DNA from 3 places in the Acidovorax radicis genome. Region 2 is predicted to be linked to each of the others. Evidence: predicted binding sites of a transcription regulator. Region 2 holds the regulator's gene; each other region holds the start of a gene.
What was found. Region 2 encodes HrcA, which represses chaperone genes, less so after heat shock. Its sites were predicted from a motif close to TTAGCACTCNNNNNNNNNGAGTGCTAA; they were not measured.
Positions count from the first base shown of each region.

Region 1: the regulator HrcA is predicted to act here: its motif matches at 1,279-1,305, upstream of KI609_RS18810 (co-chaperone GroES).
Region 3: the regulator HrcA is predicted to act here: its motif matches at 1,126-1,152, upstream of rpoH (RNA polymerase sigma factor RpoH).

Region 1 is NZ_CP075184.1:4,107,281-4,109,534, forward strand. It holds gene groL (chaperonin GroEL) at 1-803, opposite strand, end outside; gene KI609_RS18810 (co-chaperone GroES) at 900-1,190, opposite strand; gene KI609_RS18815 (CZB domain-containing protein) at 1,429-1,914, opposite strand; gene KI609_RS18820 (LLM class flavin-dependent oxidoreductase) at 2,115-2,254, shown strand, end outside.
Region 2 is NZ_CP075184.1:3,940,075-3,942,328, reverse strand. It holds gene KI609_RS18005 (NAD kinase) at 1-671, opposite strand, end outside; gene hrcA (heat-inducible transcriptional repressor HrcA) at 700-1,704, shown strand; tRNA gene KI609_RS17995 (tRNA-Ile) at 1,756-1,832, shown strand; tRNA gene KI609_RS17990 (tRNA-Arg) at 2,037-2,113, shown strand; gene greB (transcription elongation factor GreB) at 2,193-2,254, shown strand, end outside.
Region 3 is NZ_CP075184.1:1,149,642-1,151,895, forward strand. It holds gene KI609_RS05170 (Bug family tripartite tricarboxylate transporter substrate binding protein) at 1-38, opposite strand, end outside; gene rpoH (RNA polymerase sigma factor RpoH) at 154-1,095, opposite strand; gene KI609_RS05180 (EAL domain-containing protein) at 1,288-2,254, opposite strand, start outside.

The DNA.
Region 1 (2,254 bases), 170 kb from region 2:
CGGATCGTGTTGACCACCAAAGTAGCCAAGGCTTCGCCTTCGACTTCTTCGGCGATGATCAGCAGCGGACGGCCGGCCTTGGCGACTTGTTCCAGCGTAGGCAGCAGGTCGCGGATGTTGCTGATCTTCTTGTCGAACAGCAGCACGAAGGGGTTGTCCAGAATGGCGGATTGCTTTTCTGGGTTGTTGATGAAGTAGGGCGACAGGTAGCCGCGGTCAAACTGCATGCCTTCCACGACGTCCAGTTCGCTGTCCAGCGACTTGCCGTCTTCCACGGTGATCACGCCTTCCTTGCCAACCTTGTCCATGGCGTCAGCGATCAGCTTGCCGATGGTTTCGTCGGAGTTGGCAGAGATCGAACCGACCTGTGCGATTTCCTTGGAGGTGGTCGTGGGCTTGGAAGCCTTCTTCAGCTCGGCGACCAGGGCTGCCACAGCCTTGTCGATACCGCGCTTCAGATCCATCGGGTTGATGCCGGCGGCAACGTACTTGAAGCCTTCGCGAACGATGGCTTGTGCCAGCACCGTAGCGGTGGTGGTGCCGTCACCAGCGTTGTCGCTGGTCTTGGAGGCCACTTCCTTCACGAGCTGGGCGCCCATGTTCTGCAGCTTGTCCTTGAGTTCGATTTCCTTGGCCACGGACACACCGTCCTTGGTCACGGTGGGGGCGCCGAACGAGCGCTCCAGCACCACATTGCGACCCTTGGGGCCCAGCGTGACCTTGACCGCGTTGGCCAGGATGTTCACGCCTTCAACCATGCGAGCGCGGGCTTCGCCGCCGAAAACTACGTCTTTTGCTGCCATGTTTGGCTCCTACAAGATTTGAATCAAATTGACCGCTGGCGCTTATTAATAAAGCGCTAGCAGCTATTAAAAGATGAGTAACTCAGAGGACGAAAATTACTTCTCGACCACTGCGAAAAGATCGTCTTCCTTCATGACCAGCAGCTCGTCGCCGCCGACCTTGACGGTCTGGCCCGAGTACTTGCCGAACAGAACGCGGTCACCGACCTTCACGTTCAGGGCCATCACTTCGCCCTTGTCGTTCTTCTTGCCGGGGCCGACGGCCAGCACTTCACCTTGATCAGGCTTTTCAGCGGCGTTGTCAGGGATCACGATGCCGGAGGCGGTCGTGGTTTCGCTTTCGATACGCTTGACGATCACGCGATCGTGCAGAGGGCGAAGTTTCATTGCAATGCTCCTGTTTTCAGTGAAAAAGCTGACTGATTTGGCGCCCGGACCTCCGGACACCACCAAATTACCGGCAGCCGATGTGGTGTTAGCACTCAACTACTGCGAGTGCTAATGATACGGGCATTTGTGTCGATTTCAAGACGACCCCTTGGTGAACAGGTGGTTCGGTCGTGAAAATTTGTGTGTGGTGCCATCGCGTTTTCAGCGCTGTCACCCTCTGGAACAGAAGTTCCAGTCAGCGCCCCAACCCGCGTTTGAGCTCCTTGAGCAGAAGAAGCACCTGGTTGGACGCGTGCCGGCAGCTGCTGTTGAGCAGTTGTACCGACTTGGCCGCGTCCCCCGACTGGTACAGCGTCACCACATCGGCCGCCTGCTGATGAAAATACTTATGGCGGGCCACCAGCATGTCAAACGCCGGGTAATGCCCTAGGCGCACGCGGCCCGTGCCATAGAGCCAACGGCCCAGGTCACAACGATCATCATGGCAAATGCGTTCTGGTCGCATGACCTCGTCGGACCGGCCGTTGACCATGTCCTGCAGTTGCAACCGCCAGCGCTCATGGCTCGCAATGGCGGCATCAATGTCGATTTCGGTCATCAACGTGGCCGCGTATTCAGCATCCAGCACCAGCTCACTGCCGTTGTCTTCCAAAGCCCAGGTCGTGTCGGGGCTTGAGGGGTCTTGCTCCCTGATTTTGAACAAACGGCTAAAAAATCCCATGGAACATCCCTCGCTATCCATCTCTTCAGAGCACCCAACGATGCCGACACGCAAAATGGCTTGAAACATTCTGTAGCGGGATGGGCTTTTTGGCTATCAGAAATTGACATCGTGCAGGCTCTGCTGCGGGCAACCCCTCGGTCCGTGCCGGCTCTGCGCCGCTGCCTGCACCAACGTCCACAGCGCCCGACAATGACACCATGACCCACACCACCCACCGCCCCGCCCTGTCGATGCTTGACCTTGTTGCCGTCCGCGAAGGGGGCACGGTGGCTGAGGCACTGCAGATTGCGCTGCGCACTGCGCAGCACGCCGAAGCCTTGGGTTTCGCCCGCTACTG
Region 2 (2,254 bases):
GAGAGCGTGTGTGGTGCAATGGGTACAAGTACCCAGCCGGGGATCGACGGGTGCAACATAGGCCCTCCCGCAGACAATGAATAGGCCGTGGAGCCTGTTGGCGAGGCAATGATCAACCCGTCCGCACGCTGGTTTGCGACGAAGCGCCCGTCTACCTCCACCCTTAACTCCACCATTCCTGAAGTCGCGCCTCTGTTCACCACGACGTCGTTCATTGCAAGGGCTTCGAAAACGACCCGCTCATCGCGCACGACGGTCGCGTGCATCAGAGGTCTCAGGTCCTCTTCGTACTCGCCGCGCAGCATGGGTGGCAGCGTTGTTTGGTAGGTGTCCAATGGGATATCGGTAATGAACCCGAGTCGCCCTTGATTGATACCAATAAGGGGCGTCCCGAAACGAGCAAGCCTGCGGCCAATGCCCAGCATCGTGCCATCTCCGCCCACCACCAATCCAAGATCACACTTGGTTCCGATGTCTTCAACTTTCAAAGATGGGTAGTGCAGGAGTCCTGAATTGCTGGCAGTCTCTGCTTCAAGCGCAACGTCGCAACCTTGGCGTTCCAGGAAATGCGCGATATCTTCTAGTGCTTGGCGCGAACTTTCGCCCACAGCGCTTGCAGAGGTAGTCTGGTACTTGCCGATAAGTGCAACATGGCGGAAATTGGACGTCATCTTGAAATTACATCACTAAAATCATTACATGCTCGATGACCGCGCCAAGTTGTTGCTCAAAGCCCTTGTAGAGCGCTACATAGCCGATGGGCAACCTGTAGGTTCCAGGACCTTGTCCCAGGCGTCGGGTCTCGATTTGTCACCGGCGACGATTCGAAACGTCATGGCGGATCTGGAAGAGTTGGGGTTGATTGCCAGTCCACACACTTCGTCCGGCCGCATTCCTACCGCCCGAGGGTATCGACTGTTTGTGGACACCATGCTGACGGTACAGCGTGACCCCCTGACGACACCGCAGTTGGCCGCTGAGCAGCCACAGCGGGTGATCGCCAACGCTGCGCAGTTGTTGTCGAATCTTTCTCAGTTCGTGGGGGTTGTCATGGCCCCGCGGCGCACTTCTGTGTTTCGCCACATTGAGTTCTTGAGGCTCTCGGAGCGGCGGTTCCTCGTCATCATTGTTTCTCCTGAAGGCGACGTCCAAAATCGCGTCATCTTCACCGATGCTGACTACACACAGTCACAGCTTATAGAGACATCCAACTTTCTGAACACGCACTATGCGGGGCTCGCCATGGAGCAAGTGCGTGAGCGTTTGAAATCTGAAGTGGATGTGCTGCGGGGAGAGATTGCGTCGCTCATGCAGGCTGCAGTCAATGTGGGTTCTGAGGCGCTCTCAGCCGCACAGGATGAAGTCGTGATTTCTGGAGAGCGCAATTTGCTGGCGGTCAGCGACTTCTCTAGTGATATGGGGAATTTGCGGCGTGCTTTTGATCTTTTTGAGCAAAAGACGCAGATCCTTCGTCTGCTAGACATATCCAGCCAGGCGGAAGGAGTGCGAATCTACATTGGCGGCGAGAGTCAGGTCGTGCCCTTCGAGGAGCTTTCTATCGTGAGCTCTCCTTACGAGGTCGACGGTCGGGTCGTCGGTACTTTGGGGGTCATAGGACCTACTCGTATGCCTTATGACCGGATGATTCAGATCGTCGATATCACGTCAAAGCTGGTGTCGAACGCGCTTAGCCATCGCAAGTAAACAACTTACAATACCGCGCTTGTCCTGTTGCTTGGCGGCAGAGCTTGGATGGGGGCGTTAGCTCAGTTGGTTAGAGCAGAGGACTCATAATCCTTTGGTCGTTGGTTCAAGTCCAACACGCCCTACCACTCGCTTGTTGTGCGGACGACAATGAGGACCGGAGCCTTTTTTTTGGCAATTTGATCGGTTTGTTTTTTTTCGGTCTATGGCCTGCATTACAATTCGGGCTTGCGTTGAATTACTTTGAGTCCACGTGCTTTTTTGAGCGTAGTAGGTAAAAAGATTGATGGTTTTTAGAGAGATCTGAAAAACATGCTATAATTCAAAGCTTAGCGGCTGTAGCTCAGCTGGATAGAGTACTTGGCTACGAACCAAGGGGTCGTGGGTTCGATTCCTGCCAGCCGCACCAATGTTTAAAGCCTGCAATCGAAAGATTGCAGGCTTTTTCATTTGTCTAAGCGCTTTGCGCTTATGGGGGAGATCTGGTGATGAGCAAGGCTTTTACCAAAGAGACCGATGGTGCTGACGACGATGAGTTGTCGTTGCCTGC
Region 3 (2,254 bases), 2.2 Mb from region 2:
AGCAGCGAGGCGCGGCGGGAAACGGGGCGGCGTGACATGAGAACACAATCTCCTTGAGAAATGCGGGGGCCAAAACGACGCGGGGCCCAGAACTGGGGCCCCGCGAGGCTACTTCTGCAAGAACGTGATGTTACCGCCGCTCGATACCCACGCTCACGCGTACTCGGCCAACGCCTTCTTCATCTTCTTCATTGCCGCCACTTCAATCTGGCGAATGCGCTCGGCGCTGACGCCATACACCGCCGCCAGATCGTGCAGCGTCATGCCGCCGCTGCCGTCGTCGTTCACCTTGAGCCAGCGCTCTTCAACGATGCGGCGGCTGCGATCATCCAGACTGGCCAGCGCCGTTGCAATGCCATCGGTGGCGAGGGCGTCACGCTGGCGGGATTCGATCATCGCCGTGGGTTCGTGGGAGGCATCGGCCAGATAGGCAATGGGGCCAAACGCCTGTTCACCATCGTCAGACGGAGCTGGGTCAAGCAGCACGTCGCCGCCCGACATGCGGGTTTCCATCTCGATGACTTCTTCCCGCTTGACGTTCAGCTGCCGGGCCACCGCATCGATCTCGTGGTCAGACAGGGTGTCGCGGTGCGTGGCTGCATCGGCCGCTGCGGCGTCCGCCTTGAAACTCTGCTTCATCGACCGCAGGTTAAAGAACAGCTTGCGCTGCGCCTTGGTGGTGGCCACCTTCACCATGCGCCAGTTCTTGAGGATGTATTCGTGGATCTCGGCCTTGATCCAGTGCATGGCGTAGCTGACCAGCCGCACGCCCTGGTCGGGATCGAAACGTTTGACGGCCTTCATCAGGCCCACATTGCCTTCCTGGATCAGGTCGCCATGGGGCAGGCCATAGCCTTGGTATTGGCGGGCAATGGATACGACCAAGCGCAGGTGCGACATCACCAGCCGACCAGCGGCGCCCAGGTCGTTGTTTTCTTTAAGCTGGCGTGCATAGGTCTGCTCTTCGTCGTGGGTGAGCAGCGGCAGGCGGTTGACGGCCGAAATGTAGGCGTCCAGATTGCCCAGCGGGGGCACAAGCCCCCAGGGGCTGGTGGGAGCCAAAGTCATCGTCGCGGTTCCAGATTGAGTGGTCATTCCGGGAATCCTTTCCTCTAAGCCAAGATATTAGCACTCTCTGTGATTGAGTGCTAAGCCCTGAAGTTCCCGTGGAATTGCCCTATGTCACCTTCGAATGGATTTGAAAAAAATGAGGTTGCTGCGCTTATCAGGCATGGCTAAGTAGCTATCATTTTTGATGAATATTCCTTGCCCCCAGCCATCCGCAGCTCAGTGTGGCTGGCTGTGAGGGGCGAGATGGGCCTCGATAGCACCCCGGCGCGCCCGGTTTTCGAATTCCTCCAGCGCCAGCGGGCGGCCAAACAGGTAGCCCTGAAACGCCTTGCAGCCATGCGCCAGCAAAAACGCATGGTGCTCTGTGGTTTCCACCCCTTCGGCAATCACTCCCAGGCCCAGGCTTGCGGCCAACGCAATGATCGTGCGTGCGATGGCTGCGTCGCTGGGGTGTTGCAGCACGCCGCGCACAAACCCCTGGTCGATCTTGATCTGATCGAGTGGCAGGCGCTTGAGGTAGCTGAGGCTGGAATAGCCCGTGCCAAAGTCGTCGAGCGAGAAGCCCAGCCCATGCGCACGCAAGGCGTGCATGGTGGCGATCACGTTGTCCACATTGGCCAGCAGCAGGCTTTCGGTCAGCTCCAGCTTGATGCGGGTGGGGTTGGCGCCGGTGCGCTGCAGCAGCGTGAGCACGCGCTCCACAAAGTTGTCTTGCAGAAACTGGCGTGCGCTCACGTTGATGGCAAGGCACAGGGATTCCAGGGCCGGGTCGGTGCGCCACTGCGCCTGTTGGCGCATGGCGGTCTCCATGACCCAATCGCCCAGGGGCAGGATCAGCCCACATTCTTCGGCCAGGGGGATGAATTCGGACGGCGGGACCATGCCCTGAACCGGGTGCTGCCAGCGCACCAGCGCCTCGGCCCCTGTGATGCGCGCCTGGTCGTCCACCTGCGGCTGGTACAGCAGCAAGAACTGCGACTGGCGCAGGCCGTTGTGCAGCGCGGCCTCCATCAGCGCACGGCGGTTGACCGCCTGCTGCATGTCCGGGTCAAAAAAACGCAAGGTGTTGCGGCCGGCATCCTTGGCCCGGTACATCGCCATGTCGGCCTGCTTGAGCACCTCGTCCACAGAGTCGCGATAGTGGCTGAGCAGCGTGACCCCCACGCTGGCCGAAGAGTGGTGT